2 linked regions of the Rhodopseudomonas palustris genome follow. The protein of the gene in region 1 binds, or shares a complex with, the protein of each later gene. Links are inferred from orthologs where the notes say so. Each region holds a gene or a part of one and is shown on either strand. Other genes may lie near its edges. The genes, in order: RPPS3_RS06175 and tldD.

Evidence for each region.
Region 2: the proteins of RPPS3_RS06175 (region 1) and tldD are in contact, whole or in part, in a solved structure (PDB 5NJ9), measured with the Escherichia coli proteins. The link is inferred for Rhodopseudomonas palustris from one-to-one orthologs.

Annotation. Positions count from the first base shown.
Region 1 is NZ_CP019966.1:1,321,707-1,337,394, forward strand. The notes cover bases 133-3,000. They hold RPPS3_RS06175 (TldD/PmbA family protein), read left to right. Parts: upstream 133-801; coding sequence 802-2,199; downstream 2,200-3,000. Other genes in these bases: RPPS3_RS06170 (DUF6101 family protein), read right to left, coding at 133-503; RPPS3_RS06180 (3'(2'),5'-bisphosphate nucleotidase CysQ), read left to right, coding at 2,186-3,000. Also shown: more of RPPS3_RS06170, read right to left, coding at 1-132; more of RPPS3_RS06180, read left to right, coding at 3,001-3,001; RPPS3_RS06185 (DUF4170 domain-containing protein), read left to right, coding at 3,039-3,287; RPPS3_RS06190 (3-deoxy-D-manno-octulosonic acid transferase), read left to right, coding at 3,357-4,661; lpxK (tetraacyldisaccharide 4'-kinase), read left to right, coding at 4,654-5,676; RPPS3_RS06200 (DUF2093 domain-containing protein), read right to left, coding at 5,686-5,913; xseA (exodeoxyribonuclease VII large subunit), read right to left, coding at 6,058-7,671; RPPS3_RS06210 (alpha/beta hydrolase), read left to right, coding at 7,789-8,778; RPPS3_RS06215 (hypothetical protein), read left to right, coding at 8,775-9,326; RPPS3_RS06220 (transcriptional regulator), read left to right, coding at 9,329-9,631; purD (phosphoribosylamine--glycine ligase), read left to right, coding at 9,789-11,072; RPPS3_RS06230 (alpha/beta fold hydrolase), read left to right, coding at 11,224-12,132; RPPS3_RS06235 (nucleoside deaminase), read right to left, coding at 12,116-12,562; RPPS3_RS06240 (pseudouridine synthase), read left to right, coding at 12,729-14,861; 16S rRNA (guanine(966)-N(2))-methyltransferase RsmD, read left to right, coding at 15,033-15,614.
Region 2 is NZ_CP019966.1:917,914-933,671, reverse strand. The notes cover bases 7,272-10,209. They hold tldD (metalloprotease TldD), read left to right. Parts: upstream 7,272-7,995; coding sequence 7,996-9,423; downstream 9,424-10,209. Other genes in these bases: lepB (signal peptidase I), read left to right, coding at 9,420-10,190; RPPS3_RS04280 (MarR family winged helix-turn-helix transcriptional regulator), read right to left, coding at 7,294-7,764. In the rest of the region: RPPS3_RS04325 (DUF983 domain-containing protein), read right to left, coding at 1-150; RPPS3_RS04320 (cytochrome c oxidase subunit 3), read right to left, coding at 255-1,112; RPPS3_RS04315 (cytochrome c oxidase assembly protein), read right to left, coding at 1,183-1,809; RPPS3_RS04310 (hypothetical protein), read right to left, coding at 1,824-1,991; RPPS3_RS04305 (heme o synthase), read right to left, coding at 2,003-2,941; ctaD (cytochrome c oxidase subunit I), read right to left, coding at 3,014-4,639; coxB (cytochrome c oxidase subunit II), read right to left, coding at 4,706-5,563; RPPS3_RS04290 (invasion associated locus B family protein), read left to right, coding at 5,974-6,522; RPPS3_RS04285 (organic hydroperoxide resistance protein), read right to left, coding at 6,755-7,180; RPPS3_RS04265 (PAN domain-containing protein), read right to left, coding at 10,210-10,761; RPPS3_RS04260 (glutamate--cysteine ligase), read right to left, coding at 10,907-12,277; RPPS3_RS04255 (MarR family winged helix-turn-helix transcriptional regulator), read right to left, coding at 12,371-12,862; glutathione transferase GstA, read left to right, coding at 12,985-13,599; RPPS3_RS04245 (3-hydroxyacyl-CoA dehydrogenase NAD-binding domain-containing protein), read right to left, coding at 14,045-15,758. UniProt on the Escherichia coli protein: Metalloprotease involved in CcdA degradation. Suppresses the inhibitory activity of the carbon storage regulator (CsrA).

The sequences.
Region 1 (15,688 bases):
CGTTCGCCGCCGAAGCACTTCGGCGCGTCGAGCAGGCGGCCGACCCGTCGGCGCATCAGGAAGCGCGGACGACGCTTGCTGATCACGTGATGACGGCGGCGGCGCTGCGCGGGTTCGCGCTGCTTGTCTTCGGGCAGCTGCGGCAGTCCGAAGATTTCACTCCAGAGCGCCCACATGCGTTCGATCTCCTCGGGATCGTCGCTGATCCCGAGCGGGATCGACAGCGACGGATCGCGGTGCACCAGCATGAGCATGCGGCCGTCATCGAGACCTCGGCAGCCGATGCCGCGGAAGTCGCTGACGCTGACGTTCACCGCCATTCTCATGCCGGCGACGGCGCGGCGTAGCACCACCCGCTCGCGGTGTAGTTCGATTTGCCGGATGCCACCGTCGGCCCGCACATCGTGCGCGTCGAAGCGGATCGGCAGTGAGAGAGGGTCGAGCCGCAAGTCGCGGCTCGACCCGGCGAGGTTAGCCCCGCCTGTTGCTGTTTGACGCCTCACGGCTTTGATCTCCCCGCCGGAATTATGTTCCCGGTCGATGGGTGAGAGCTTGCCAGAGCCCGGTCCGAATTCGCTTAATAAGGCTGGTTAATCGAAACTGACCCCGGCTGCTTCGCCGCTCATGATTGACAGAACCTTGGCCAGCATGATTGACGCAATCTTGCACCGGCGCCGGCAATGAATTGTTCCGGCTGGGAGCAAAGTGCTTGAAGTCCGCGCCGAACAGGCACATCTGTGATGTACACAGCGCGCCTCCGCTGCTCCCGCGTCGTTACTTCCAGCCTTAGGAATTGTATTTGTGAACTCTTCACCAAGCGCACGTTCGTCGGCTTCCTCCTCTGTGGATTCCGCTTTGTTCGATCAGTCGGCGCTGAGCGATTTGGCACAACGGCTGGTCGAGGCGGCGCGTCACGCCGGCGCCGATCAGGCCGATGCGGTGGCGGTCCGCGGGGTGTCACACGGCGTCGAAGTGCGCGACGGGCGTATGCAAGAATCCGAGCGTTCGGAAGGTGACGATGTCGGCCTGCGGGTGATCGTCGGTCGCCGTCAGGCGGTGGTCTCGACCAACGACATCAGCGGGGACGCGGTCACCAAGCTGGCCGAGCGCGCGGTGGCGATGGCCCGCGTCGCGCCGGACGACAAATATGTCGGCCTCGCCGATCCGGATCTGCTGGCGCGCGATTTTCCCGAGCTCGATTTGCTCGATCCGAACACGCCCTCGACCGCCGAACTGGAGCAGCGCGCCTGCGCCGCGGAGGCCGCAGGACTCGCAGTTCCCGGCATCACCAAATCGGGCGGTGCCTCGGCGTCGTCGGGGATCGGCGGCATGGTGCTGGTGACGTCGACCGGTTTCCAAGGCTCGTTCCTGCGCTCCAGCCACAGCATCTCGATGACCGCGATCGCGGGCGAGGGCACCGGGATGGAGCGCGACTATGAATATACGACCGCGCCGCATGCCGCCGACCTGATGTCGCCTGAGGAGGTCGGGCGCGTCGCCGGTGAGCGCACCGCTGCGCGGGTCGGGCCGCGCAAGGTCGAGACCTGCAAGGTGCCGGTGGTGTTCGATCCGCGCGTCGCCGGCTCGCTGGTCGGCCATCTGGTCGGTGCCGCGAATGGCGCATCGATCGCGCGCAAGACCTCATTTCTGAAGGATCGTCTCGGCCAGAAGCTGTTCAAGGACGGCATCCGCATCGTCGATGATCCGCTGCGCAAGCGCGGTCTGCGCTCGCAGGCGTTCGACGCCGAAGGCGTTGCGGTCAAGCCGCTGTCGATCGTCGACGACGGCGTGCTGACGTCATGGCTTTTGGATTGCGCCACCGCGCGCGAGCTCGGCCTCACCACCACCGGCCACGCGCATCGCGGCGTATCGTCGTCGCCGTCGCCGGGGCCGTACAATCTGCATCTCGAAGCCGGGCCGCTCAGCCCGGCCGAACTGATCGGCGACATCAAGCAAGGCTTCTACGTCACCGATCTGATCGGCTCCGGCGTCAACGGTGTCACCGGCGACTACAGCCGTGGCGCCGCCGGGTTCTGGATCGAAAACGGCCAGCGCACCTACGCGGTCAGCGAAGTCACCATCGCCGGGCACCTGATCGACATGTACAAGACGTTGACGCCGGCCAGCGACCTGACCTTCCGCTACGGCGTCAACGCGCCGACGCTGCGGATCGAGGGGCTGACGATTGCCGGACGCTAATCCAGAAACGCGACACATCGAAACATCTGAGAGCGACGCAGCGCTGCTCGCCGACACCGTGCGCGAGGCCGGCGCTCTGGCGCTGTCGATGTTCCGCACCGAGCTGCGGACCTGGACCAAGGGCGCGTCCTCGCCGGTGTCGGAAGCCGATATCGCCGTCGATGAGCTGATTCGACAGCGGCTGCAGGACGCCACGCCGCATTACGGCTGGTTGTCGGAGGAAAGCGCCGACGATCTCACACGGCTCGACAAGGATTGGGTGTGGATCGTCGATCCGATCGACGGCACCCGCGCCTATCTGGCCGGCCGGGAGGATTGGTGCGTTTCGGTTGCGCTGATCGCGAACGCCAACCCGATGCTGGCCGCGGTGTTCGCGCCGGTATCTGGTGAGTTCTTCTTTGCCACGCGTGGCGCGGGTGCGTCGCTCAACGGCGCGTCGCTGCACGCCAGCGTCGGCACCACGCTGGAAGGCGCCAAGGTCGCCGGCCCGAAACCGCTGATCGAACGGCTGGCCTTGCCGTCGACCGCGCACATCCTGCCGCGGATCGGCTCGCTGGCGCTGCGGCTGTGCCGCGTTGCTGATCGTCAGGTCGACGTTGCATTCGCCGGAGGGCAGAGCCGCGATTGGGACCTTGCCGCGGCCGATTTGATCGTGCACGAAGCGGATGGTACAATGACAACTCTCGCGGGCGAGACCATCGTCTACAACCGTCCCGAGGTCACACATGGCGTGCTGGTGGCTGCGGGGCGCGAACGTCATGCTCACATCGTCGAGCATTTTCGCGTTTCTCCGCGAGGCTGAGCGCGCGCATGCCTGTTCGCCGCAATGAGGAAGTTTGATGTCGGACAATGCGCAGCAATTGCTCCACCTCGTAATCGGGGGAGAATTGACGGACCTCGAGAACGTGACGTTTCGCGATCTCGACAAGGTCGACGTCGTCGGGGTGTACCCGAACTACGCAACGGCCTATGCGGCATGGAAGGCCCGGGCGCATCAGACGGTCGATAATGCGCACATGCGGTACTTCATCGTTCATCTGCATCGCTTGCTCGATCCAGAAAAAGAAGCCCGGTCCGCGCAGCACTGATCGCGCGGGACTGACGATGCTGCTCGGCGATGATGCGCGTCACCTTCGCGGTGACAGACGGGGCCGTTGATGGTTGATCCGGTGCCGATGACGCTCCGCGTCTATCGCAAGCTGACCGCTGCCGCGGCGCCGCTGGCGTCGCTGTGGATCGGCCGGCGGCTGAAGCAGGGCAAGGAAGATCCGTCGCGAGTCGGTGAACGTCGCGGTCTCAGCAATGATGCACGGCCGCGCGGGCCGGTGGTGTGGATCCACGGCGCCAGCGTCGGCGAGGTGTTGGCTGCGGCCGGACTGATCGAACGGCTGCGCGCGCTCAACCTGCGCATCCTGCTCACCTCGGGCACGCTGACGTCGGCCCAGGTGGTGGCCAGCCGGTTTCCGCCGGACATCATCCACCAGTTCATTCCTTACGACGCGCCGCGCTTCGTGGACCGCTTCCTCGATCACTGGCGTCCGAGTCTGGCACTGTTCATCGAATCCGATCTGTGGCCGAACCTGATCCTCGCTGCCTCGGCGCGGCGGGTGCCGATGGTGCTGATCAACGGCCGGATGTCGCAGCGCTCGTTCCCGCGCTGGCAGCGTGCGTCAGCAACCATCGGCGCGCTGCTCGGCCGTTTCGATATTTGTCTGGCGCAGTCGCGGGTCGATGCCGAACGTTTCAGTGCGCTCGGCAGCCCGAGCGTGATCACCACCGGCAACCTGAAGATGGATGTGGCGCCGCCGCCGGCCGATCCGGGCCGGCTGGAGCGGTTGCTCGCGGTCACCCGCGGCCGTCCGGTGATCGTCGCCGCCTCGACCCACCCGGGCGAGGAAGAATTGCTGGTGGAAGCGCATCGCCGGCTGTCGGCGAGTTTCCCGACGCTGCTGACCGTGATCGTGCCGCGGCATCCGCATCGCGGCGATCAGGTCGCCGGCCTGGTCGAGGCCGCAGGGCTGCCGGTGGCGCTGCGCTCGCGCGAGCAGCAGCCGATGGCCGCGACCGCGATCTACGTCGCCGACACTATGGGCGAACTCGGGCTGTTCTATCGGCTGGCGCCGATCGTGTTCATGGGCGGCTCGCTGATCGAGCATGGCGGCCAGAATCCGATCGAGGCGGTCAAGCTCGGCGCCGCGATCGTACACGGCCCGCACGTCTCCAATTTCACCGAGGTCTATCGCGCGCTCGACGATGAAGGCGGCGCGTTCGCCGTGCCCGATGTCGACGCGCTGGTACTGCGGATCTCGTCGCTGCTGTCGAACCACGACGCGCGGCAGATCTCGATCACCGCGGCCACCAAGGTGGTCGATCGCCTCGGCGGCGCGCTCGACCGCACCATCGCGGCGCTTGAGCCTTATCTGCTGCAATTGCAGATCGAACAGGGCGCCGGGAATGCGTGAGCCGGGCTTCTGGCACCGGCCTCCTTCGCTGGTGTCGCGCCTGCTGCTGCCGATCGCCGCGATCTACGGCAACATCGCCGCGGCGCGGATGCAGAAGACCGGGACCACGGTCGGCGTGCCGGTGCTGTGCGTCGGCAACTATCACACGGGCGGTGCCGGCAAGACGCCGACGACGCTCGCGCTGGTGGCGCTGCTACGCGAATTCGGTGAAACCCCTGTGGTCCTCAGTCGCGGCTACGGCGGACGGCTGCACGGGCCGGTCCAGGTCGATCCGACGCGGCACAGCGCCGCCGACATCGGCGACGAACCGCTGATGATGGCAGGCCGGGTACCGGTGGTGGTGGCGCGCGACCGCAGCGACGGCGCGGCGCTGGCCTGCGCGCTCGGCGCCAGCGTGATCCTGATGGACGACGGTTTTCAGAATCCGGCGCTGACCAAGGACGCCGCGCTGATCGTGGTCGATAGCCATCGCGGCATCGGCAATGGCAGCGTGTTTCCGGCGGGACCGCTGCGCGCGCCGCTTGCGCTGCAGATCGCGCGCACGGACGCGCTGGTCGTAGTTGGCGACGGCACCGCCGCGGACGGCCTCGCGCAGCAGATTACGAAGAAGGGCGGCGTGGTGCTGCGAGCCCGGCTGGTGCCGGAGCCGGCGTCGGTCGAGGCGCTGCGGGGGCGGCGGGTGCTGGCGTTCGCCGGCATCGGTGATCCGGGGCGGTTCGTCGCAACGCTTCAGGCCAGCGGCGTCGAGGTGGCCGAGCAGCGCGCGTATCCCGATCACCACCCATTTAAGGCCGAGGAACTGGCCGAACTCGCCGCTATCGCCAAGCGCGATGGGCTGACCTTGGTCACCACCGAAAAAGATCTGGCGCGGATCGGCGGCGCGCAGCAGGCGCTCGGCGTGGAGATCGTGCCCTTTGCCGTGACGCTGGCGTTCGGCGACGAGTCGAAGCTGCGGCTGTTCCTGCTCGACCGGCTCAACGGTGCGCGCGCCGAGAGGCTCGCCGGGCGGCGCTAAATCGCGGCCTCAACCCTTGGGCTGAAACGCGTCCGGATAATGCCGCTTCAGCACGGCTTCGGCCGTGGCGTAGGGCTCCTTCAGATCGACGCTCCAATATTTCAGCTCGTCGAGCGGGATCTGCACCCCGGTGACGGCGCAGCGCACATAGGTGCCGGGCGAGATCACGCGGAAGTCGCCATCGAGATACTGCACCTGGGCTTCGCCAGAACCCGAGAAGCCAAATTTGTTCAGCACGGCTGATCTCCTGGAAAACCGCAGGTTGCGGAACGCGGCAACGCTGCGGGTCGATACACCTGACAGATAGAACGGAAGCGCCGCATTGCAAACCGCCGTCCTGTCATGGCGGCGTCGTTTTCCCCGCGGCCAGCGGTTGTCCGGCTAGAACAGCGACCCCTGGCCCGCCGGGCTTGCCGGCCGCTTGGCCGGTTTGGCCGGCGTTGCCGCCGGCTTGGTGGCCTCGGCCGACGATCCGCTGTCGCCGTCGGCGGTGACGGCGACCCGGCCGTCGGCGAATTCGACGCTGAGTCGGGCGCCCGCGGCGACCGATGCAGCGGCGTGCACCGAGCGACCGTCGGCATCCCGCACCAGCGCGAACCCGCGCGCCAGGACTCCGCGGTAGGATAGTGCGGTGAGTAGCTTGCCGGTGGCGTCGACCCGCGCCTGCCGGCGTTCCAGCAGGGTGATCAACGCCCGCCGGGCCCGCTCGGCGAGGCGATCCAGCCGCTCCTGCTCGCGGGCGATCCGCATCCGCTGCGCCTGCTGATTGGCGAGCTTCGAGGCCTGCAGCCGCACCGCCAGCCCCTCGAACCGCTCCCGGCGGTGCCGCAGCGTGGCGCGGGCACAGCGCTGCAATTGCGTGCCGGCGCTGTCGAGCCGGTGGGCGCTGTGCGCCACCTGCGCTCGCAGCACCTTGAGGGTCATGCCGGCCGCCGCAGCGGCGAAGCGGCGGTGATGTGCATGGGTGTTGGCGCGCAGCGCGCGCGGCAGTGAGGCGGCCGCGTTGTCGAGCCGCTGCCGTGGGATCGCCAGCAGGTCGGAGGCGCCGGGCAGGGCACGTGCGGCGGCGCGCAGTTCGTTGCGGCGGAAGTCCTGGCAGCGCTGCCAGCTCGACAGCATCCGCCGGGCCAGCCCGCCGACTTCGACGAACAGCTCGGCGCGCACCGGGACGGCCATTTCGGCCGCCGCCGTCGGGGTCGGCGCACGCTTGTCGGCGGCAAAATCGATCAGGGTGACGTCGGTCTCATGGCCGACTGCCGAGATCAGCGGGATCATGCTGTCGGCTGCGGCGCGGACCACGATCTCTTCGTTGAACGACCACAGATCTTCCAGCGAGCCGCCGCCGCGCGCGACGATCAGCAGATCCGGCTGCGGGATCGGCCCATCCGGGCTGAGTTCGTTGAAGCCGCGGATCGCTGCCGCAATCTGCTCGGCCGAGCCTTCGCCCTGCACCCGCACCGGCCACACCAGCACGCGGCGCGGGAAACGGTCTTCCAGGCGGTGCAGGATGTCACGGATCACCGCGCCGGTCGGCGAGGTGACGACGCCGATCACCTCCGGCAGCCACGGCAGCAGCTGCTTGCGCGCCTCGTCGAACAGGCCCTCGGCGGCGAGCTTCTTCTTGCGCTCTTCCATCAGAGCCATCAGCGCGCCGACGCCGGCGGGCTCGAGCGCCTCGATCACGATCTGATATTTCGACGAGCCGGGGTAGGTGGTCAGCTTGCCGGTGGCGATGACCTCGAGGCCTTCCTGCGGCTTGAACCGCATCCGCCCGGCCACGCCCTTCCAGATCACCGCCTCGATCTTGGCGCCCTCATCCTTCAGCGCAAAATAGCAATGTCCCGACGAATGCGGCCCGCGAAACCCGGTGATCTCGCCGCGCACCCGGACATGCCCATAGGTGTCCTCGACCGTCCGCTTCAGCGCCTGCGACAGCTCGGAAACGGTGAATTCGCCGACATTGGCGAGGGTTTGGGGAGACTGCAGTCGGGCCATGCGATTCGCGGTGTGTTGAGGAGCTGGCAACGTAGGGAGTCTTTGCGGTTCCGGCTACCTTGCTGGGCGATACACTCTGTAATACAGAGTTCTCTATAACATGACGAGGACGCCGGTATGAAAGTGGTGCGGGCAGGGCTGCGGGTCGGGGGATACCTGCTGGGCGGGGTCGGTCTGGTGGCGCTGGCCTTTGCCGTAGCGATCGCCGTGCCGGTGACGAAGCCCGCGCCGCTGGCCTCGATCGACAAAGGCGCCCGAGCGGTCGATCGCAGCGCGATGCCGGCGCTGTCGCGGTTTCAGGCCCGCGACGGCACCGAGCTGGCCTACCGCCGCTACCAGCCACAGCAGGACGGACGCCGAGAAGTCGCAATCGTGGTCCACGGCTCGGCTGGCTCCAGCATTGCGGTGCATGCGCTGGCGCAGGCGCTCGCCGCGCGCGGCGTCGAGACCTTCGTGCCGGATATCCGCGGCCACGGCGGTTCAGGCACGCGCGGCGACATCGGCTATCGCGGCCAGCTCGGGGATGACTTCGCCGATCTGGTCGCGATGGTGCAGGCGGCGCGGCCGGGCGCGCCGCTGGTTCTGGTCGGCCATTCCTCCGGCGGCGGCTTCGCGCTGCGAATGGCGGGCTCGCCGGTCGGCGGAGCCATCGCCCGGACCGTGCTGCTGGCGCCTTATCTCGGCTACCGCGAACCGACCAATCGGCCCGGCAGCGGCGGCTGGGCCTCGCCTGACCTGCCGCGCATCATCGCGCTCGATGTGTTGCGCGGCTTCGGCGTCGCCTGCTGCGACCAGCTTCCGGTGGTGGCCTTTGCGGTCCCGGCGGGGTCGGAGAAATACGTCACCACAGCTTATTCGTTCCGGTTGCTGACCGGCTTCGGGCCGAGCCGCGATTTCCGCTCCGATCTCGCCGGCGCCACGAGCCCAATCACCGTCATGGTCGGCGCGGCTGATGAACTGATGCGCCCCGAGAACTATCAGTCCACGATGGGTGACCGCGTCAGCGTCAAGTTGCTGCCCGGCGTCGATCACATGGGCATCGTCGCCGATCCATCGGCGTTGTCGCGCATCGCCGATGTGGTCGTCGGCGCCGGAGCCGGCTCATGAGCAGTATCGACGCCAAGCAGGCCGCCGAGGCGCTGTCGGATATCGAGGTGATCGTTCGGCGGGTGCGCCGGTCGCGGATCTACCAGCTGACCAGCCTGATCCTGATGCAATGGGGCGCGCTGGTGCTCGCCGGCTATCTCGCTTCCTATCTGTGGCCGCGTTCCGCCGGCTGGCTCTGGGTCGCGGTCAACGCTATCGGCGTCTGCGGCACCTTTGCGATCGGCATGTTCGTGCGCCGGCGCAGCGGCGTTGGCTTCGACGTCCGGATTCCGCTCGCGCTCTTGCTGTTTTTCGCGTTCGGCTATCTCAACTGCTTTCTCGGCCATTTCGGCCCGCGCGAACTCGGCGTGTTCTGGCCGATCTATTTCATGATGGTGTACAGCATCGCCGGTCTTTGGGTCGGCCGTGCCTTCGTGGTGATCGGGGTCGCCATCATCGCGCTGACGCTGATCGGCTATGTCTTCAGCGGCGATTGGTTCGACCTGTGGATGGCGATGGTCAACGGCGGCGGGCTGATCCTTGGCGGATTGTGGATGCGCCGGGATTGATCATGGCCGAACTCGACGACATCATTCACCAGCCGCTGCGGCTGAAGATCATGGCGGCGCTGAACGCGCTGCCGGAGCGCCAGGGACTCGAATTCGTCCGCCTGAAGAAGCTGACCGGGGCGACCGACGGCAATCTCGGGGCGCATATCGAGACGTTGGCGCGGGCCGGATATGTCGCGGTCGACAAAGCGTTCGTCGGCAAGAAGCCGCAGACCACGGTGACGGCGACCGCCGCCGGCCGTGCCGCCTTCGCCCGGCATGTTGCTGGCTTGCGCGAAATCATCGCCGGCAGCGCGCCGGAGTAGCGATCTTGACCATTACGCCGCTGCGGGCCTATCGGGGCCGCCCGGCGGATCCGGCGGCGGTCTGAAGAAGCTGTGATAGCCGCACCGGCGATTGTTGCGGCAGCGGGCTGCCGTGTTACACCCTGCGCCAAACGGGCAATGGTGCGAGCTTCCCTTCATGAACATCCTTCTCCTCGGCTCGGGCGGGCGCGAACATGCGCTGGCCTGGAAGATCGCGGCCTCGCCGCTGGTCACCACGCTGTGGTGCGCGCCGGGCAATGCCGGGATCGCTCGCGAGGCGACCTGCGTGGCGCTGGACGTCGGCAACCACCAGGCCGTGGTCGAGTTCTGCAAGGCCAATCAGGTCGACTTCGTGGTGGTCGGGCCGGAAGCGCCGCTCGCCGCCGGGATCGTCGACGATCTGGCCGCGGCCGGCATCAAGGCGTTCGGACCGAGCCGGACGGCGTCGCAGCTCGAAAGCTCCAAGGGCTTCACCAAGGATCTATGCAAGGCGCACAACATTCCGACCGCCGCCTATGAGCGGTTCGGCGATCCGAACGAAGCCAAGGCCTATATCCGCGCCCAGGGCGCGCCGATCGTGATCAAGGCCGACGGTCTTGCCGCCGGCAAGGGCGTCGTGGTGGCGAGCACGCTGGCCGAAGCGGAGGCCGCGATCGACATGATGTTTGGCGGCGGCCTCGGCAATGCCGGCGTCGAAGTGGTGGTCGAGGATTTCCTGGTCGGCGAGGAGGCGTCGTTCTTCGTGCTGTGCGACGGCGAGCACGCGCTGCCGCTTGCCACCGCGCAGGATCACAAGCGCGCCTATGACGGCGACAAGGGACCGAACACCGGCGGCATGGGGGCGTATTCGCCGGCGCCGGTGATGACCGATGCGATCTGTCAGCAGGCGATGCAGCAGATCATCTACCCGACGCTGAAGGCCATGAAAGCGATGGGGGCGCCGTTCAAGGGCGTGCTGTTCGCCGGGCTGATGATCACCGAGGATGGTCCGCAGCTGATCGAATACAACGTCCGCTTCGGCGATCCGGAATGTCAGGTGCTGATGATCCGGATGAAGGACGATATCGTGCCGGCGCTGCTCGCCTGCGCCGACGGCCAGCTCTCGCATATCAGTCTGCGCTGGCACGACGAGCCGGCGCTGACCGTGGTGATGGCCGCCAAGGGCTATCCGGGCCATTACGAAAAGGGCACCCGCATCGCCGGGCTCGACCGTGCCGAGACGATTCCGGGCGTGCAGATCTTCCACGCCGGCACGGTGGCGTCGGGCGACTGGGTGCTCGCCAATGGCGGCCGGGTGCTTGCCGTGACCGCGTCGGCCAAGACCGTCGCCGAGGCACAGCGCCGCGCCTACGAGGCGATCGGCGTGATCAACTGGCCCGAAGGCTTCTGCCGCCGCGACATCGGCTGGCAGGCGGTGGCGCGGGAACGACGAGGGAAGTAGTTGCGTTAAGTATCGTAGTAAGACCTGATACGTCGTCATGCCCGGGCTCGTCCCGGGCATCCACGTCTTTAGGGCCTAACCGCCGCGAAGGCGTGGATGGCCGGGACGAGCCCGGCCATGACGGAGACTAACAACAATGGAGAGACCGCCGATGCCCGATCTCGCCGACTTGTTTCCGGGCTTCGGCTCGGAATGGATCAACACCTCGTCGGGCCGGATCTTCGCGCGCGTCGGCGGCGACGGGCCGCCGCTGTTGTTGCTGCACGGCTTTCCGCAGACCCATGTGATGTGGCACCGCGTCGCGCCGAGGCTGGCCGAGCGCTTCAAGGTGATCGTCGCCGATCTGCCCGGCTACGGCTGGTCCGATATGCCGGAGAGCGACGATCAGCACACGCCCTACACCAAGCGGGCGATGGCCAAGCAGCTGATCGAGGCGATGGAGCAGCTCGGCCACGTGCATTTCGCACTCGCCGGACACGACCGCGGCGCCCGCGTCAGCTATCGGATGGCGCTGGATTCGCCGGGCCGGCTGTCGAAGCTCGCGGTGCTCGATATCCTGCCGACCTACGAATACTGGCAGCGGATGAACCGCGCCTATGCGCTGAAGATCTATCACTGGAGCTTCCTGGCGCAGCCGGCGCCGCTGCCAGAAAACCTGCTCGGCGGCGATCCCGATTTCTACGTGAAGGCCAAGCTGGCGAGCTGGACTCGGGCCGGTGATCTTTCCGCGTTCGATCCGCAGGCTATCGAGCACTACCGCATCGCGTTTGCCGACCCGATGCGGCGGCACGTGATGTGCGAAGACTACCGCGCCGGCGCCTATGCGGATTTCGAGCACGACAAGGCCGATGTCGAAGCCGGCAACAAGATCCCGGTGCCGATGCTGGCGCTGTGGGGCGCCTCTGGCATCGCGCAGTCGGCCGCGACGCCGCTCGATGTCTGGAGAAAATGGGCGTCCGACGTGCAGGGCGCGCCGATCGAATCCGGGCATTTCCTGCCCGAGGAAGCGCCGGACCAGACCGCCGAGGCTTTGGTGAAGTTCTTCAGCGCCGGGCCCTGAAGAACTCCCGCAGCATCGTCGCGGCTTCGCGCTCGCCGACGGCGGAATACACTTCCGGCGCGTGATGGCAGGTCGGCTGGCCGTAGAACCTCACGCCGGATTCGACCGCGCCGCCCTTCGGATCGAATGCGCCGAAATACAGGCGCCGGATCCGCGCGAACGAGATCGCGCCGGCGCACATCGTGCACGGCTCCAGCGTGACGTAGAGGTCGCAATCGACCAGCCGCTCGCTGCCGAGCTTGGCTGCGGCCTCCCGGATTGCCAGCAGTTCGGCATGGGCGGTGGGGTCGCGGTCGGTCAGGGTGCGGTTGCCGGCTTTGGCGATCACCACGCCGTCGCGGACGATCACGCAGCCGATCGGCACCTCGCCGGCGGCTCCGGCCGCGGCCGCCTCGGCCAGCGCCAATTCCATGAAAGTGGAAGCCGTCATCGTCGTTCTTGGCTCGTCTCGACCCGAAAACTCTGCTAGGAGACCGACTTCAGCAAAAGTGGATGGCTGTTTTGCGTGACCATGCGCGTTTCAATCGGAGCGCGCGGCCTGCGAGCCGTTCCCGACTGCCTGAGCCCCATTTCGTGTTTCGATAGAAAGACCAGTCATGCCCCGCGACACCCGTAAAGACAACGATTCTGCGCGCGGCCGCCGCGACCGGCAGGGCAGCAAAGGCAGTTTCGGCGGCAAAGCCGGCGCCGGTGGCAAGGGAGCGTTCGGCGGCAAGGGCCGCTCGGGCGCGGCCCGCGGGCCGGAGAAGAAGTTCGCCAAGCGCGCCGCCGAAGGCGCCGGCGAGGCCCGCGGCGAGAAGAGCTACGCCAAGAAGTCGTTCGGCGGCGATGCAAAGCGCTCGTCGTTCGGCGGCGAGGGCAAGCGGCCCTATGCCAAGCGCGACGGTGCCGCGCCGCGCCGCGACTTTTCCGACCGTCCGCGCCGCGAAGACGGTGAGGCGCCGCGTCCCCGTTTTGGCCGCGACGATAGGCCCGCGCGCAGCGGCGGCGATCGTGCCGAGCGGGGGCCGCGCAAGGAGTTTGGTGATCGGCCGAAGCGGGATTTCGGTGACCGCCCCAAGCGGGATTTTGCTGATCGGCCGAAGCGTCCGTTCCAGCGTGACGGCGAGCCTGGCCGCGACCGCGGTGACGAGAAGCCGTGGCGGGCCCGTGAGGATCGGCCGGCGCGTGCCGGGGGCGATCGCGACCGCAAGTTCGACAAGGGCGGCTTCGACAAGCCGCGGTTCTCGAAATCGCGTGACGACAAGCCGCGCTTCGATCGGGATCGGGAAGACAAGCCGCGGTTCGACAAGGCTCGCGGCGACAAGCCCAGGTTCGATCGTGGTGAGCGCTCGGACCGTCCGGAACGCGGCGGCGACCGGCCGAAATTCTCGCGCCCCCGCGACGGCGAGCGTGGCGAACAGCGTCCGTTCCGCGAACGCAGCTTTGATCGTCCCCGCGAGGATCGCCCGCGGAGTGACCGTCCCCGCAGCGACCGTCCGCGTGAGGATCGCCCGCAGCGCGACCGCGCCGCCAAGCACGGCGACTGGCACGAGCATCCGCGCAGCGAAGGCCGCGGCTTCGATCGTCCCCGCAAGGGTCGGGACGAGGAGCGCGGCTTCGATCGTCCGCGCCGCGACAATGAGGACGACAGCAGGGTCTTCGCCAAGCGTCCGGCGTTCGGCGGCCGCGGAGCGTTCCGCAAGCAGGATCCGGCAGCGGCCAAGCGTAAGCCAGCCGCTCCCGCGAAGTCCGACAAGGCCGGCGAGCGCATCGCCAAGGTGGTGGCGCGCGCCGGGCTGTGCTCGCGCCGCGATGCCGAGACGTGGATCACGGAAGGCCGTGTCACCGTCAATGGCAAGGTGATCGATTCACCGGCGCTCGACGTCAAAGCCAGCGACGTCATCACCATCGACGGCAAGCCGTTGCCGGAGCGCGAGCGCACGCGGCTGTTCCTGTATCACAAGCCGCGCGGGCTAATGACGACCCACAGCGATCCGGAAGGCCGGCCGACGGTGTTCGATAATCTGCCCGAAGGCTTGCCGCGGCTGATCTCGATCGGCCGGCTCGACTTCAACACCGAGGGCCTGCTGCTGCTCACTAATGACGGCGGCCTGGCGCGCGCGCTCGAACTGCCCGAGACCGGCTGGCTGCGGCGCTACCGCGTCCGCGCCCACGGCGAAATCACCCAGGCCCAGCTCGACGAATTGCAGAACGGCATCGAGGTCGACGGCGTGCAGTATGGCCCGATCGAGGCCAAGCTGGAGCGCGATCAGGGCGCCAATGTCTGGCTGGTGTTCGCGATCCGCGAGGGCAAGAACCGCGAAGTCCGCAACGTGCTGGCGCATCTCGGCCTCGAAGTGAACCGGCTGATCCGCGTCTCCTACGGTCCGTTCCAACTGCTCGAGCTCGGCGAAGGCGAGGTCGACGAGGTCAAGACCCGCGTGCTGCGCGATCAGCTCGGCGAGAAGGTGATTGCGCTCGCCGGCTGCGACTTCGCCGGCCCGTCGCCGAGCGAGACCAAGCCGAAGCCGCGCGCCGGCAAGGTCGTGTCCGCCGAGGAGTGGGCGGTGGCCGAGGCTGCCCCCGCGCCGAAGAAGACGATTACCAAGCGCGGCGCGGTCGAAGATCGCAAGGGCCGCAAGGTCAAGGTCGAACGCACTGCCAGCGAAGGCGGCAATCGCCCGCTGTCGCGCGGCCCCGCCCGCCGCTACCACGGCAAACGCGACGCCGCGCCGCGGGACGAGTGAGTTCGGTTTCATGCTGATCGACGGCACGGCGCTTGTGCTCCCTCCCCCCTTGCGGGGGAGGGTCGGGGTGGGGGGTAGCTACGAAGCAAGGTTTTGCTTGTGGACCCCCACCCCCGACCCCTCCCCGCAAGGGGGAGGGGAGCGCGCCTCGTTCGTTTCGAGCTACCTGCAATCTCTACGAGCACTCCCATGCGCGTGATCGGCGGACGGCTGCGGGGGCGCAATCTGGTGGCGCCGACGTCGCGGGATATTCGGCCGACGGCGGACCGGTTGCGCGAGTCGGTGTTCAACATTCTGATGCACGCTTATGAGAATCCGCTGCTCGATGCGCGGGTGCTCGACCTGTTCGCCGGCACCGGCGCGCTGGGTATCGAGGCGTCGTCGCGTGGCGCTAAGTTCGTGCTGTTCGTCGACAACGGCGCCGAGGCGCGCGCATTGCTGCGCGCCAATGTCGAGGCGCTCGGGCTCGGCGGTGTCAGCAAAGTATATCGCCGCGATGCCGCCAATCTCGGGCCGGCGCATCCGGTCGAGCCGTTCGGCGTCGCGTTCCTCGATCCGCCATACCGCAAGCAGCTTGCGGAGGCTTCCCTCGCGTCGCTGCGCGACGGCGGCTGGCTGCTGCCGGGCGCGCTGGTGATCGTCGAGGAAGCCAAGGATGCTGGCTTCACGGCCCCGGCCGGCTACACCGAACTCGCCCGCCGCGCCTATGACGACACCGAGTTCACATTCCTGCGGTTCGGCGAGGGCGAGTAGTCCGTTTTTTTTCGACGTCATTCCGGGGCGCTCGCAAAGCGAGCGAACCCGGAATCCAGAGGTTGTTTCGCACG
Region 2 (15,758 bases), 400 kb from region 1 along the record:
ATCGGTGAAGCCGAAGTCGAGACCGCAGACCTCACAGCGCGGCGCCAGCGTCAGAAAGCCGGCATACAGCCGCCCCTCCCCGCAACGCGGGCACCGGCACGCAAGGCCGCGGAGCGCGCTCTGCAGGACGGAGGGCGAAGACTTTTCCATTTGGCGTCATTGCGAGGAGCGAAGCGACGAAGCAATCCAGGGGCTCCGATACGTAGCTCTGGATTGCTTCGCTTCGCTCGCAATGACGAACGTGGCCGAGGGCATCAATGCGCGCCGTGCGCCATCGCCGAGGCGCCGTGGCCCCAGACGTAGATGCAGACGAACAGGAACAGCCAGACCACATCGACGAAATGCCAGTACCAGGCGGCAAATTCGAAGCCGAGATGTTGCTTCGGCGTGAAGTGACCGGCGTAGGCGCGGATCAGGCACACCAGCAGGAAGATGGTGCCGACCAGCACGTGGAAGCCATGGAAGCCGGTCGCCATGAAGAAGGTGGCGCCGTAGACATTGCCGGCGAACGAGAAGGTGGCGTGGCTGTATTCGTAGGCCTGCACGCAGGAGAACGTCGCGCCGAGCAGGATGGTGCAGATCAGTCCCTGCTTCAGACCCTTACGGTCATTGTGCAGCAACGCATGATGCGCCCAGGTCACCGTGGTGCCTGAGGTGAGAAGGATCAGCGTATTGAGCAGCGGCAGGTGCCACGGATCGAAGGTCTCGATGCCTTTCGGCGGCCACACCCCTCCGAACAACGCCTCGCGGGTGGCGTGGACCGGATCGGCCGGAAACAGCGCCGCGTTGAAGTAGGCCCAGAACCAGGCGACGAAGAACATCACCTCGGAGGCGATGAACAGGATCATACCGTAGCGGTGGCTGAGCTGCACCACGCGGGTGTGATCGTGCTGATACTGCGCCTCGCGGATCACGTCGCTCCACCAGCTCGCCATGGTGTAGAGCACGCCGATCACGCCGACGCCGAACACGATCGGGGCGCCCTGATACAAATGGTGCATCCAGGACACCGCGCCGAACGCCATGATGAACGCTGACACCGACCCGACGAACGGCCAGGGGCTCGGATCGACGAGATGATAGTCGTGGTGCTTGACGTGCGCCGTGGCCATTGTCGCTCTCCGTTTCGATCCCTCCGGGATGGTGATGCGGTCCCGGTCGTTTTTGTTGCTGCGTTTCCTGTCAGAGATTGCCCTTGCGCGGTGCAGGTTCGCTCGAAGCCACCGGCTTCGGCGCCGGATCGCGCACCGGGTAGTAGGTGTAGGACAAGGTGATGGTCTTGACGGTGTCGTTCTCCGAATCGGCGGCGAATGCCGGATCGATGTAGAACACCACCGGCATGTCGCGGCTCTCGCCGGCCGCCAGCGTCTGCTCGGTGAAGCAGAAGCAGTTGATCTTGGTGAAGTAGGAACCGACCGTCAGCGGCGTGACGTTATAGGCCGCCTGCCCGACCGTGTCGGATCGCGACAGATTGGTGATGCGGTAATACACCGTCACCACCTTGCCGATCGGCACCTCGATGTCGCGCTGCTCAGGCTCGAACTTCCACGGCAGCCCGTTGACGTTGGAATCGAAGCTGACCGTGACGGTGCGGTCGAGCGGCGCCGAACTCGGCGCGGCACGCGCCACCTGCGTGGTGCCGTTGAAGCCGGTCGTACGGCAGAACCAGTTATAGAACGGTACCGCCGCGAACGACGCCCCGACCATAAGGGCGACCACCAGACCGCATGCCGCTGCTACCGCCGTATCGCGCCCGAGGCCGCGGCGCGGCGCCGGCTGCTGCGGAGCTTGCGGAAGCGGTGGCGACATCGGCGGCACCTTTCTCACATCGGCCGGTGCAGCACCGCCGGCCCTTTGACCAGCGTCACGGCGAAGAACAGCACCACCAGCACGCCGAGCGCCACTGCGATCGCAATCGAGCGTTCACGTTGGCGCTTCTTCTGCGCATCGGTGAGGACGATACCGGGCGGCGTCTTATGAGCTGGCTCCATCGCGCCCTCCATCAGCCGATCAACCGGAGCACGGCCGCGGCGACGACCTCGACCAGGAGGATCGCAAACAGCGCGAACAGATACAGGATCGAGAACTTGAACAGATTGCGGGTCGCGCGCAGCGCGGCACTGCCGGAGCGATGGCGATACACCCGCACCGCCAGCACCAGCATCCAGCCGCCGAGCGCCAGCGAAGCCACGCCGTAGATTGCATCGAAGTATCCGAGCGGCCACGGCGCCGCCGCCACCGCGACCAGCGCGACGGTGTAGAGCAGGATCTGCAGCCGGGTATGATCGGGGCCGGCGACCACGGGCAGCATCGGCACGCCGGCACGGGCGTAGTCGTCGTTCCGAAACAGTGCCAGCGCCCAGAAGTGCGGCGGCGTCCAGAAGAAGATGATCAAGAACAGCAGGATCGGTTCGACCGCCAGCGATCCGGTCACCGAGGCCCACGCCACCACCGGCGGCAGCGCACCGGCGGCGCCGCCGATCACGATGTTCTGCGCGGTCCAACGCTTCAGCCACATCGTGTAGATCACGACGTAGAAGAAGATCGTGAAGGCGAGCAGCGCGGCGGCGATCCAATTGACCAGGATGCCGAGCGTCACCACCGAGAAGAACGCCAGCGTCATGCCGAAGGTCAGCGCCTCCGACCGCGTCACCCGACCGCGCGGGATCGGGCGGTTGGCGGTACGCGTCATCTTGGCGTCGATGTCGTCCTCGTACCACATGTTCAGCGCGCCGGCGGCGCCGCCGCCGACCGCAATGCAGATGATTGCGGTGATCGCCAGCACCGGATGGAAGCTCCCCGGCGCCATCAGCAGCCCGACCAGGGCCGTGAACACCACCAGCGACATCACCCGCGGCTTCAGCAGAGCGATGTAGTCGGCGACGCCGGCTTCGGAGATCCGGGGCGCAAGCGGGATCGGATTGACGTCGATGACCGACACTGGCTCACCTCTTCTTTCGAGCTGCATCCGCTGCCGCAACGACGGCGGCGGATGCAGGTTCCAACACCGGCCTCAGCGCACCTGCGGCAGCACCTCGAACTGATGGAAGGGCGGCGGCGACGACAGCGTCCACTCAAGAGTGGTGGCGCCGGCGCCCCACGGATTGTCGGCCGCACGCTCCTTACGGATGAAGGCGAGCGCCATTCCGTACAGGAAGACCAGCACGGCGAAGCCGGAGATATAGGAGCCGATCGAGGACACCAGATTCCAGCCGGCGAAAGCGTCCGGATAATCGACGTAGCGCCGCGGCATTCCCGACAGACCGAGGAAGTGCTGCGGGAAGAACACCATGTTGACACCGATGAAGGTGAGCCAGAAGTGCAGCTTGCCGACGGTCTCGTTGTACATGTAGCCGGTCATCTTCGGGAACCAGTAGTACCAGCCCGCGAAGATGGCGAAGACGGCGCCGAGCGACAGCACGTAATGGAAGTGCGCGACGACGTAGTAGGTGTCCTGCAGCACCCGGTCGACGCCGGCATTGGCCAGCACCACGCCGGTGACGCCGCCGACGGTGAACAGGAAGATGAAGCCCACCGCCCACAGCATCGGCGTCTTGAACTCGATCGAGCCGCCCCACATCGTGGCGATCCAGGAGAACACCTTCACGCCGGTCGGCACCGCGATCACCATCGTGGCGGCGACGAAATAGGCCTGCGTCGTGCTCGACATGCCGACGGTGTACATGTGGTGCGCCCACACCACGAAGCCGATCACACCGATCGCCACCATCGCGTAGGCCATGCCGAGATAGCCGAACACCGGCTTCTTGGAGAAGGTCGAGACGATCTGGCTGATCATGCCGAAGCCCGGCAGGATCAGGATGTAGACTTCTGGATGGCCGAAGAACCAGAACAGATGCTGGAACAGCAGCGGATCGCCGCCGCCTTCGGCCGAGAAGAAGGTGGTGCCGAAGTTGCGATCGGTCAGCAGCATGGTGATGGCGCCGGCGAGCACCGGCAGCGACAGCAGCAGCAGAAACGCGGTGATCAGCACCGACCACACGAACAGCGGCATCTTGTGCAGGGTCATGCCCGGCGCACGCATGTTGAAGATGGTGGTGATGAAGTTGATCGCACCGAGGATCGACGATGCGCCGGCCAGATGCAGAGCCAGGATCGCGAAGTCGACGGCTGGCCCGGGGTGCCCGATGGTCGATAGCGGCGCATACATCGTCCAGCCGGCACCGACGCCGTTCGACGACGGCTCGCCCTCGACGAAGGTCGAGATGATCAGCAGCGCGAACGCGGCCGGTAGCAGCCAGAACGAGATGTTGTTCATCCGCGGGAACGCCATGTCCGGCGCGCCGATCATCAGCGGCACGAACCAGTTGCCGAACCCGCCGATCATCGCCGGCATCACCATGAAAAAGATCATGATCAGGCCGTGGGACGTGACGAACACGTTGTAGGTGTGGGTGTTGTGGAAGATCTGAATGCCGGGGAACATCAGCTCGACCCGGATCGCGATCGACATCGCCGCGCCGATGATGCCAGCGATTACGGCGAACACCAGATACATCGTCCCGATATCTTTGTGGTTGGTCGAGTACAGATAGCGTCGCCATCCGGTCGGATGCGCATGCGCGTGATCGTCGTGCGCGTGTTCGGAATGAGCGACCCTTGCAGCTTCCATTGCCATCTTCAGATCCTGACTTGAAAACCTCAGACCTTGCGGTCTCCGTTCGACGTCTTGCGATCCCGCCGCTTAGCGCGTGGCGGAAGCGGCCGAGGCGTAGGAATCGTCACGCATGCGCGAGGCGACCTGCTGCTTTTTCTTCCAGGCTTCGTACTCCTGTTCGTTCACCACACGGACGACGATCGGCATGAAGGCGTGGTCGCGGCCGCAGAGTTCCGAGCATTGGCCGTAGAAACGGCCTTCCTTGGTGGCCTTGAACCAGGCTTCGTTGAGACGGCCGGGGACGGCGTCGATCTTCACGCCGAACGATGGGATCGCCCAGGAGTGGATCACGTCGGCCGCGGTGGTCTGAATCCGCACCACCTTGTCGACCGGCACCACCATCTCGTTGTCGACGCCGAGCAGGCGCGGCGGGACCGGATTCATCTTGGCCCGCTCTTCATCGGTCAGCATGATCGAGGTGAACTCGATCTTGTCGTCGGGATAGGTGTAGGTCCAGTTCCACTGATTGCCGGTCGCCTTCACGGTGAGGTCCGGCTTCGGAATATCGAGTTCGAGAAACAAGAGGCGGAACGACGGCACCGCGACCGCGACCAGAATCAGCACCGGCACAATCGTCCAAGCGACTTCGATCAGCGTGTTGTGAGTCGTCTTCGACGGGACCGGGTTGGCCTTGGCGTTGAACTTCACCACCACGATCACGAGCAGCGCCAGAACGAACAGCGTGATCAGAGTGATCAGCCACAGCATGAAGCCGTGAAACCAGACGATGTTTTGCATCACCGGAGAGGCGGGTTGTTGCAGGGTAACTTCCCACGGGGCCGGCTGCCCCATCTCGGCGAATGCGGTCCCGCCGACCGCCGCCGCACAGCAGGCGATCGCGAGTCCCAGCGACCACCGCCCCAAACGCCCCTTCGACACCTTCATGCCGCCGCGCTCCCTATGACTTGTCACAGCGAGCCCGCCGTATCGGCGTGACCGGCCGTGCAGTTTTATTGCGCTCGGCACAAAAGCGTAGCCTAAGTGCGAACGCTTCTTATTCTACTTTTCAAATCACAATTCTCGGGACGTCGCAATGCAGGAGTGAGGGTTCGCGCGTGCAAACAACCCAGGCCTGCTCATCGGTTAAGAATTTTGTCCGGTGCCGCTGACACAGCGCGGCAGTCTTGTGAGGCCGGCTTGACAGATGTGCCCCTCGCTGTAGGCAAAGCACCCGGATGTCACGGAAGCCTGATTCGCTGGCGCGCGCGCTGCCTTCATGGCGCCGTCATTGCCGGTCAGTCGGAACCCGCCGCCGACCATCCCGTTCAACCGTCACCACCTCGGAAACATCTCTGATGGGCTTCGCCAGACTTTCGCCAATCCTTGCCTCGAGCCGCCGCGCTGCGTCCGGGGCCATGCTGGCGGTCGGGTTGATCGCGCTGGGGGCGCTGGCCGGCAGCAGCACGGCTCAGGCCCAGGGCGCGGTGCGGTCGGTGCATGGTGACTGGCAAATCCGCTGCGACACCCCGCCCGGCGCCAAGGCCGAGCAGTGCGCGCTGATTCAGAGCGTGGTGGCGGAGGATCGCTCCAACGCCGGCCTCACCGTCATCATCCTCAAGACCGCCGATCAGAAGAGCAAGCTGATGCGCGTGGTGGCGCCGCTCGGCGTGCTGCTGCCGTCGGGTCTCGGCCTCAAGCTCGACAACGCCGACATCGGCCGCGCCGGCTTCGTGCGCTGCCTGCCGAACGGCTGCGTCGCCGAAGTGGTGATGGACGACAAGCTGCTCGGCCAGCTGCGCAACGCCAAGACCGCGACCTTCATCATCTTCGAAACGCCGGAAGAAGGCATCGGCTTCCCGCTCAGCCTCAACGGCCTCGGCGAAGGCTACGACAAGCTGCCGTAGGACGCCCTGCGCAAGAACGACGGCGTAACGCAAGCCCTCCTCGTGTTGGGCGAGAAGCCCGTGAACAGAATGATGCTGTCATCCCCCGCGCATGCCGGGGACCCAGTATCGCAGAGCCTCCGTGGCAAGCGCGCGGCGAGCCAACAAGCGCCCTGGAATACTGGATCGCCCGCATCCGCGGGCGATGACGTCAGTGTTGGCAACGGCCGCCTTAACGAGGCGGCCCGGCCGCTCACACCAGCGTCAACGTCACGTCGATATTGCCCCGCGTGGCGTTGGAATACGGGCAGACGATGTGGGCGCGGTCGACCAGCGTCTGGGCCTGCTCGCGATCCATACCCGGCAGGCTGATCTTCAACTCCACTTCGATGCCGAAGCCGGTCGGGATCGGGCCGATGCCGACCGAGCCGGTGACGCTGACATCCTTCGGAATCGGCAGCTTGTCACGGCCGGCGACGAACTTCATCGCCCCCAGGAAGCAGGCCGAGTAGCCGACCGCGAACAGCTGCTCCGGATTGGTGCCGGCGCCACCGGCGCCGCCAAGTTCCTTCGGTGTGGTCAGGGCGACATCGAGATGGCCGTCGCTGCTGACGCCGCGTCCGTCGCGGCCTCCGGTGGCGGTGGCCGTGGCGCGGTAGAGAACTTTCTCGACTGACATGGTGGTGTCCTTTCAGGTGGGAGAGAGGCGCGGATTAATATCGCGCGAGGCTATATCGCGAACGATATATCAAAGAAGCAAATGCGGCTGAACGTGCTGAACGTCATCCCTGATCAGGCGCTACGAAACAGATTGGTACGAAGACCGGTCAGCCGGTCGCGCAGCTCGGCAATCTCGCTGCCGGAATAACCCATGGCTTCGGCGAGGCAGTCGGGCACGTGCTTGACCCGCGCCCGCAGCCCCCGTCCCTCGTCCGTCAGCGACACGATCACTTGGCGCTCGTCCTCGGCCGACCGCCGCCGCCGGATCAGCCCCCTGGCTTCGAGCCGCTTCAGCAGCGGCGTCAGCGTGGTGGTTTCGAGGAACAGCTGATCGCAGATCTCCGAGACGTTGACCTGATCCTTCTCCCACAGCACCAGCATCACGAGATATTGCGGATAGGTCAGATCGAGCTCGCGCAGCAGCGACCGATACACCTTGTTGACCCCGAGCAGCGTCGAATACAGCGCAAAGCAAAGCTGGGTCTCCAGCTTCAGCTTGTCGGCGGGGCGCGGCGCGCGTGACGATGTCGAGGGCGATTTCATAGACCTCGATTTATATCGCGCACGATATATTGTCAAGCGAGGCATCTGGGCGCGAATGCGTCTCCCTGAGACCCAGCTTGGTGCAGACAGCTGGATTGCTCCGCAGCGCTCGCAATGACGGCATGTTGAACCGATGCCTGCAAACGCCGGGCGCCCTCATCCGCCAACCCCTCGCAGAACCAGATCAGACCGCCTATCTTGTGACCCAAACAACTTCGGGAACAGGACCTCATGACCAACCCAGCCCAGACCTCGCTCATCGACCGCGCCAATCTCGATCGCGACGAGGTGAGGCGCGAGATTGCGCGGGGCCTGCAGGGGGCGGACGACGGCGAATTGTTTCTCGAATACAGCCAGACCGAGGCGCTCGCCTTCGACAACGGCCGGCTGAAGCAGGCGACCTACGACACCGCGCAAGGCTTCGGTTTACGCGCCGTTAAGGACGATGCGGTCGGCTACGCGCATTCCTCCGACGTGTCGCTGCCCGCGCTGATCCGCGCCGCGGATGCGGTCGCTGCGGTGCGCGGCGACTACAGCGGCAGCCTGTCGGTGGCGCCGCCGCACACCAATGTGCAGCTGTATGGTGACGACAACCCGCTTGACGCGCCGGGCTTCGAGGCCAAGGTCAAGCTGCTCGGCGAGATCGACGCCTATATCCGCGACAAGGACCCGCGGGTGCGACAGGTGTCGGTCTCGGTCGGCGCCACCTGGCAGGTGGTCGAGATCCTGCGCCCCGACGGCGAGAGCTATCGCGACATCCGCCCGCTCGTGCGCGTCAACGTCTCGGTGGTCGCCGGCCAAGGCGACCGTCAGGAGAGCGGATCCAAGGGCTATGGCGGCCGCGAACCCTATGCGCGGTTCATCGAAACCAAGGCGTGGCGCGACGCCGCCGACGGCGCGCTGCGCGAAGCGCTGGTCAATCTTGAATCGGTGCCGGCCCCCGCCGGCGAAATGGACGTGGTGCTCGGCCCCGGCTGGCCCGGCGTGATGCTGCACGAGGCGGTCGGCCACGGCCTCGAGGGCGATTTCAACCGCAAGAAGACCTCGGCGTTTGCCGGCCTGCTCGGCCAACAGGTCGCCGCCAAGGGCGTCACCGTGGTGGACGACGGCACCATCTCGGCACGGCGCGGCTCGCTGTCGATCGACGACGAAGGCACCCCGACCAGCCGCACCGTGCTGATCGAGGACGGCATCCTCACCGGCTACATGCAGGACCGCCAGAACGCCCGGCTGATGGGCATGAAGCCGACCGGCAACGGCCGCCGGCAGTCCTACGCCCACGTGCCGATGCCGCGGATGACCAACACCTACATGCTGGCCGGCCAGCGCGATCCTGCCGAAATCCTCGCCTCGGTGAAAAACGGCATCTACGCGGTGAACTTTGGCGGCGGCCAGGTCGACATCACGTCAGGCAAATACGTGTTCCAGTGCACCGAGGCCTACCGGATCGAGAACGGCAAGATCGGAGCGCCGCTGAAGGGCGCGATGCTGATCGGCAATGGTCCGACCGATTTGCACCGCATTTCCATGATCGGAAGTGACATGCAGCTCGACGACGGCATCGGCACCTGCGGCAAGAACGGCCAGGGCGTGCCGGTGGGCGTCGGTCAGCCGACGCTGCGCATGGACAGGATTACGGTCGGAGGCACCGGCGGATGACGACGAAGACGGAGACGGCCGCGAGCACCGCGCGGCGCTGGGGCTCGCAGCTGACGCAGCTCGCCGCCGTGGTGGCGATCGTGCTGGTCGGCAAGGGCGCGGTCGCCGAGCCGTTCTACGTGCCGTCCGGTTCGATGGAGCCGACGCTGCTGATCGGCGACGCTTTGCTCGCCTCGAAATATCCGTACGGCTATTCGGCTGCCTCGCTGCCGATCCACGTCTCGGTGCCGGAAAGCGGCCGGGTGTTCGGCTCCACACCACACCGCGGCGACGTGGTGGTGTTTCGCTGGTCCGGCGATCGCTCGCAGGTCTGGGTCAAGCGCGTCGTCGGCCTGCCCGGCGACCGCGTGCAGCTCGACAACGGCCGGGTGTTCATCAACGGCGTTGCCGCCAAGGTCACGCCGGACGGGGTCGGCCGCGCCGAGGACGACAACGGCTCGTATGAGACCGCCGCGCGCTACATCGAGACGCTTCCCGGCGGCGTCGCCCACCCGATCTTCAAGCTGTACGACAACGGCCGGCTCGACAACACGGCGGAAGTCACCGTGCCGCCCGGCCACCTGTTCGTGATGGGCGACAATCGCGACAACTCCGCCGACAGCCGCGTGCCGGTCAGCGAAGGCGGCGTCGGCATGCTGCCGATCGACGACCTGGTCGGCCGGGTCGATGCCATCGTCGGCTCGTGGAATCCCGGCGTCCGCCGCCAGCCGCTCACCGACTGGTTCTCCGGCTTCCGCGTCGCGCGGTTCTTCACCGCGGTGCATTGAGCCGCAAGCGTTTTGCGCCTCAGCGCACCACGCCGGAGATGAACCCGGCCTTGCGGCGCGGCGGCTTGATCTGACTTTTCAGGAAACAGCGGGCGTTGCGGCCGACATAGCCGGGACGCGCATAGGTCCAGGCCCGGCACTTATGCTCGTCGACGCAGGCCGCCTTGCAGGCCTCGTCGCCCTCGCCCGATTTCAGTTCGAAATTGCGATAGTCGCCGCCGAAGCGGTCGATCGAAACCTCGTTGGAATCGTTGCGCGGCTCCAACACGCCGGCACCGCGGACGCCGGACACGCAGCACGAGTTCGGCGTGCGCGGCGGAACCGTGCTCTTCAGCCAGCACATCGCACCGTCTTCGGGCGAGCGCGGATAGCTGAAGGTCCACGACCGGCAGCGCTTGTCGCGCTCGCACATCAGCGCGCATTCGGCCGGGTCGCCGCTGGTCACAGGCGTGCGCAGGTAATCGCCGCCGATGCGATCGATATTGGCTTGGGCACGGGACGCATGCGGCGACAGCGCCGCCGCAGCCACGGCGAGCACGAGCAAACACGCCCTGAGCAGGCCGCTTCGCATTCACACTTGCTTTCGCGTTAGGCCCGGAACTTTGGCCGATGGAACTCAGGCCAATCCGGAGCGCAGCCCCACGGCCCATCTGACGGCCGGCAACCTGTATGGCGGATGAACGGCGCGGGCCAGCGCGGTCTTGGTCCGCCAGCGCTCAGAACGCGTATTCGTCGTAAGCCGGCTCTACCGAGCCGCGCCACGCACCGTGATACTTCTCGAGCATCTCCTCGGCCGGGGTATGCCCGTTATCGAGAATACGGTCGAGCGGGGCCAGATGCCGCGATTCGTCGAGGCCGGTTGGATCGACGCGGCCGCGGCGACGCAGCCCGGCATGCGCCAGCACCAGGCAATCCTTGGCGATTTCGAACAGGAAGCGGTTGCCGATCTTGGCCTTGAAGCCGAGCCGCGGCACCTCGTCCCGCAGCGTCTGGCGCTCCTCGGCGCTCCAGCCTTTGACCAGCTCCCAGGCGGCGTCGAGGCTGGTGTCGTCGTACAGCAGGCCGACCCAGAACGCCGGCAGCGCCGTCAGGCGGCCCCACGGCTGGCCGTCGGCACCGCGCATTTCCAGGTACCGCTTCAGCCGCACCTCGGGGAAGATCGTCGACAGATGATTGGCCCAGTCCGACAGCGTCGGCCGCTCGCCGGGCAGCTTATCGTTCTTGCCGTCGAAGAAGTCGCGGAACGACGAACCGGCCACGTCGATATAGCTGTCGCCGCGCTTGACGAAGTACATCGGCACGTCGAGCGCGTAGTCGACCCAACGCTCGAAGCCCATGCCGTCCTCGAAAGCCCACGGCAGCATGCCGGAGCGATCATTGTCGGTGTCGCGCCAGATCTCGGAGCGGAACGACAAGAAGCCGTTCGGCTTGCCTTCGGTGAATGGCGAGTTGGCGAACAGCGCGGTCGCGACCGGCTGCAGCGCGACCGAGACCCGCAGCTTCTTGACCATGTCGGCTTCCGACGAGAAGTCGAGATTGGTCTGCACCGTGCAGGTCCGGTACATCATGTCGAGGCCGTAACGACCGACCTTCGGCATGTAGTTGGTCATGATCTTGTAGCGGCCCTTCGGCATCACCGGGATTTCGCTGCGCGACCACGACGGCGTCATGCCGAGGCCCAGAAAGCCGATCCCGAGCGGCGTCGCCACTTCGCGCACCTGCGCCAGATGCGCCATCAGCTCGGCGTGGGTCTGGTGCACGGTCTCGACCGGCGCACCCGACAATTCGAACTGGCCGCCCGGCTCCAGCGAGATCGCGCCGCCGCCGGTGACGTCGTGCAGCCCGATGATGTGCGGGCCTTCCATGATCGGCTCCCAGCCGAGCAGGATCTGCATCCCTTCGAGCAGGGCGCCGATGCCCCGGGCGCCCTCGTAGGGCACCGGATGATGGCCGTCGAGCGTGAACGGGGTCTTTTCGTGTTCGGTGCCGATGCGGAATTCGGCCGGCGATTTCACGCCCGCCTCGATCCATGCGACGAGTTCGTCACGCGAATTCAGCGGGGTCATATCGAGCTGGTCACGCGCCATGGGAAGTCCGGAAAAAGCGCGCGGGATCGGGCGACGCGAGGTGGTGGAAGCCGCGGCCGGAAGCAACCGCGAACACGAAGCGAGAGCTGTTTATCATCGCGAGACTGCGGTGTCTCGCGCATCGAGCGCAGCGGCGGAGCCGTCGCACGAACAGCCGAGCCGGTCGAGCAGCCCGCACAGCCGGACGGCGTCGGCATCGGACAATTTCGAACCGACGTGCTTTTCGATTGCCGCCGAATAGGCGGCCCACATCTTCTTCTGCAATTCGCGTCCAGCCTCGGTGATTTCAACGAACTGGCCGCGCTTGTCGCTGCGGCATTCGCGGCGCACCACCAGCTCCTCATCGACCAGCCGGTCGACCAGGCGCGAGGTGGAGTATTGCGGGATCAGCATCTGCTTTTCGAGCTCGACCGGGCGCATCTCGCCGCCCGGCGCGCGCGATAATTCGAGCAGCGCGTCGTACCAAGCCAGCGGCGGGAAGCCCGCCTTCTTCAATTCCTGCTCGACAGCGTCCAACACCCGGCTCCGGACCCGCATCAGGCGGACCCAGGCCGCAGTGGCCTCGGTCGACGGTTTGCGTTTCATCGGTTCGTCCATCCGCGGCGACTGTAACCTAGTGTATGCAGCTGCATCAATCTTGACTTGCCCATGCACTGGCATTTAATCGCCCGCGCGCCTGAATCCAATCCCGCCGAGGAGCCCCTGCCATGAAGCTGTATTATTCGCCCGGTGCATGTTCGCTGTCGCCGCATATCGCGCTCAGCGAAGCCGGCCTGCCGTTCGACCTGGTCAAGGTCGACATCCGGGCGAAGAAGCTGGAGAACGGCGACGACTACGCCGCGATCAACCCGAAGGGCTCGGTGCCGGCGCTCGGCCTCGACGACGGCTCGGTGCTGACCGAGGGCCCGGCGATCGTGCAATTCATCGCCGACAAGGAAGGCTCCGGCAAGCTGGCGCCGGCCAACGGATCGCCGGAGCGCTACCGGCTGCAGGAATGGCTGAACTACATCTCGACCGACCTGCACAAGAGCTTCGGCCCGCTGTTCGCCCCGACGCTCGGCGAAGACGCCAAGAATTTCTTCAAGGACCGCATCGCCCGCCACCTCGGCTATGTCGACAAGCAACTCGCCGGCAAAGACTATCTGATGGGCTCGTCGTTCACGGTCGCCGACGGCTACCTGTTCGTAATCCTGAGCTGGTGCGACCGCATGAAGATCGACCTCGCCCCCTACCCCAACCTCGCCGCCTTCAAGGCCCGCGTCGCCGCCCGCCCGAAGGTGCAGGAAGCGCTGCAAAGCGAAGGTCTGCTGCAGAAGGCGTAAGGGATTTCGTTTCTCGCTCGTCATTGCGAGGAGCGAAGCGACGAAGCAATCCAGCGCGGTGCACTGAACTGGATTGCTTCGCTTCGCTCGCAATGACGGAGTGGGGTAGCGGGGAAAGACAAAGGGCCGGATCACGATGATCCGGCCCTTGTTATTTGTACTGGACGTAAGACGAGGCCTCGCCCCAGCGGCAGTGCGCTCCCTCTCCCGCTTGCGGGAGAGGGTTGGGGTGAGGGCGACGCGAGCACTGAGGCTCGATCGCGTGACCCATCCCCGCCTGCGGGAGAGGTCGCATCGCGTAGCGATCCAGGTAAGGCCAATCTCTCCGCAGATTGCGAACTCATTGCCTGGGGCGCCCTCACCCCAGCCCTCTCCCGCAAGCGGGAGAGGGAGCCGGCTGTGCTCGGAGCCGGCTTCCCCGTCTTCTCAAAGAGTCAGCAACTGACTACGCCGCCGCCTGCTTCTTCGGGGCGAAGCGGTGGTAGAAGGTGTCGCCGGTCTTGGCCATGTCTTCGAGCAGCTTCGGCGGGGTGAAGCGCGAGCCGTATTTGCCCTCGAGCTTGTGGCACAGCGCCACGAACTCCTTGGTGCCCATGAAATCGATGTAGCTGAGCGTGCCGCCGGTGAACGGCGCGAAGCCGAAGCCGAGGATCGAACCGACATCGGCCTCGCGCGGATCGACGATGACGTTGTCCTCGACGGTGCGGGCCGCTTCCACCGCCTGCACGGCGAGGAAGCGCTGCTTCAGCTCTTCGACGTCGATGGTGTCGGGATCGAGATGCTTGGGCTGCAGCGCGGCGATGCCGTCCCACAGACTCTTCTGCCCCTTGCCCTTCTCCGGATAGACGTAGAAGCCCTTGCCGTTCTTGCGGCCGAACCGGCCCTGCTTCTCGACCAGCTCGACCATCAGCTTCTTCTGTTGCTGATCGACCGCCTGTTCGCCGAGGTCGGCTTCGGTGGCCTTCATGATCTTGAGGATCAGGTCGAGCGCGACTTCGTCGGCCAGCGACAGCGGGCCGACCGGCATGCCGGCCATCTTGGCGGCGGTCTCGATCATCGGCGCCGGGACGCCTTCCATCAGCATCTCGAGGCCTTCGGCGGTGAAGCGCAGCACGCAGCGGTTGGCGAAGAAGCCGCGGCTGTCGTTCACCACGATCGGGGTCTTGCCGATCTGGCGGGTGTAGTCGAGCGCGGCCGCCAGCGTGGCGTCGCTGGTGTTGTTGCCGAGGATGACTTCGACCAGCATCATCTTCTCGACCGGCGAGAAGAAGTGGATGCCGATGAACTTCGACTGGTCCTTGAACTCTTCGGCCAGCGAATTGATCGGCAGAGTCGAGGTGTTGGAGGCGAAGATCGCGCCTTCCTTCAGCAGCGGCTGCGCCTTGGCGTAGGTCTCGGCCTTGACCTTGCGATCCTCGAACACGGCTTCAATGACGAGGTCGGCGTCCGAGATCGCATTGAAGTCGGCGGTCGCGGTGATCCGCGACATCAGCGCGTCGCGGTCGGCCTCCTTGGCACGCCCCTTCTTGATCAGCCCATCGATGACCGACTGGCAGTGCGCCTTGCCCTTGTCGGCGCTCTCCTGGTCGCGGTCGATCAGCACCACTTCGATGCCGGCCTTGGCCGAGACGTAACCGACGCTGGCGCCCATGAAGCCGGCGCCGATGATGGCGAGCTTCTTGACCTTGGTCGGCGGCACACCCTGCGGACGGCGCGCGCCCTTATTCAGCTCCTGCATCGACAGGAACAGGCTGCGGATCATCGCAGCCGCTTCCTTGGTCTGCAGCACATGCGCGAAGTAACGCGACTCGATGCGCAGCGCGACGTCCATCGGCACCAACAGGCCCTCATAGACGCAGCTCATGATGGCGCGGGCGGCCGGATAGTTGTCGTAAGTCTCACGGCGATAGATGGCGTTGCCCGCCGGGAACATCATCATGCCCTGCTTGGAGAACACCTGACCGCCGGGCAGCTTGAAGCCCTTCTCGTCCCACGGCGCCACCGCCTTGCCGCCATTCTTGATCCAGTCCTTGGCGGTCTTGATCAGATCGGCCGCAGGCACCACGGCGTCGACCAGCTTCAGCGCCTTGGCCTTGTCGAGCTTGATCTGATCGCCCTTGAGCAGGATGGTCATCGCCTCCTGCGGATTGACGATGCGC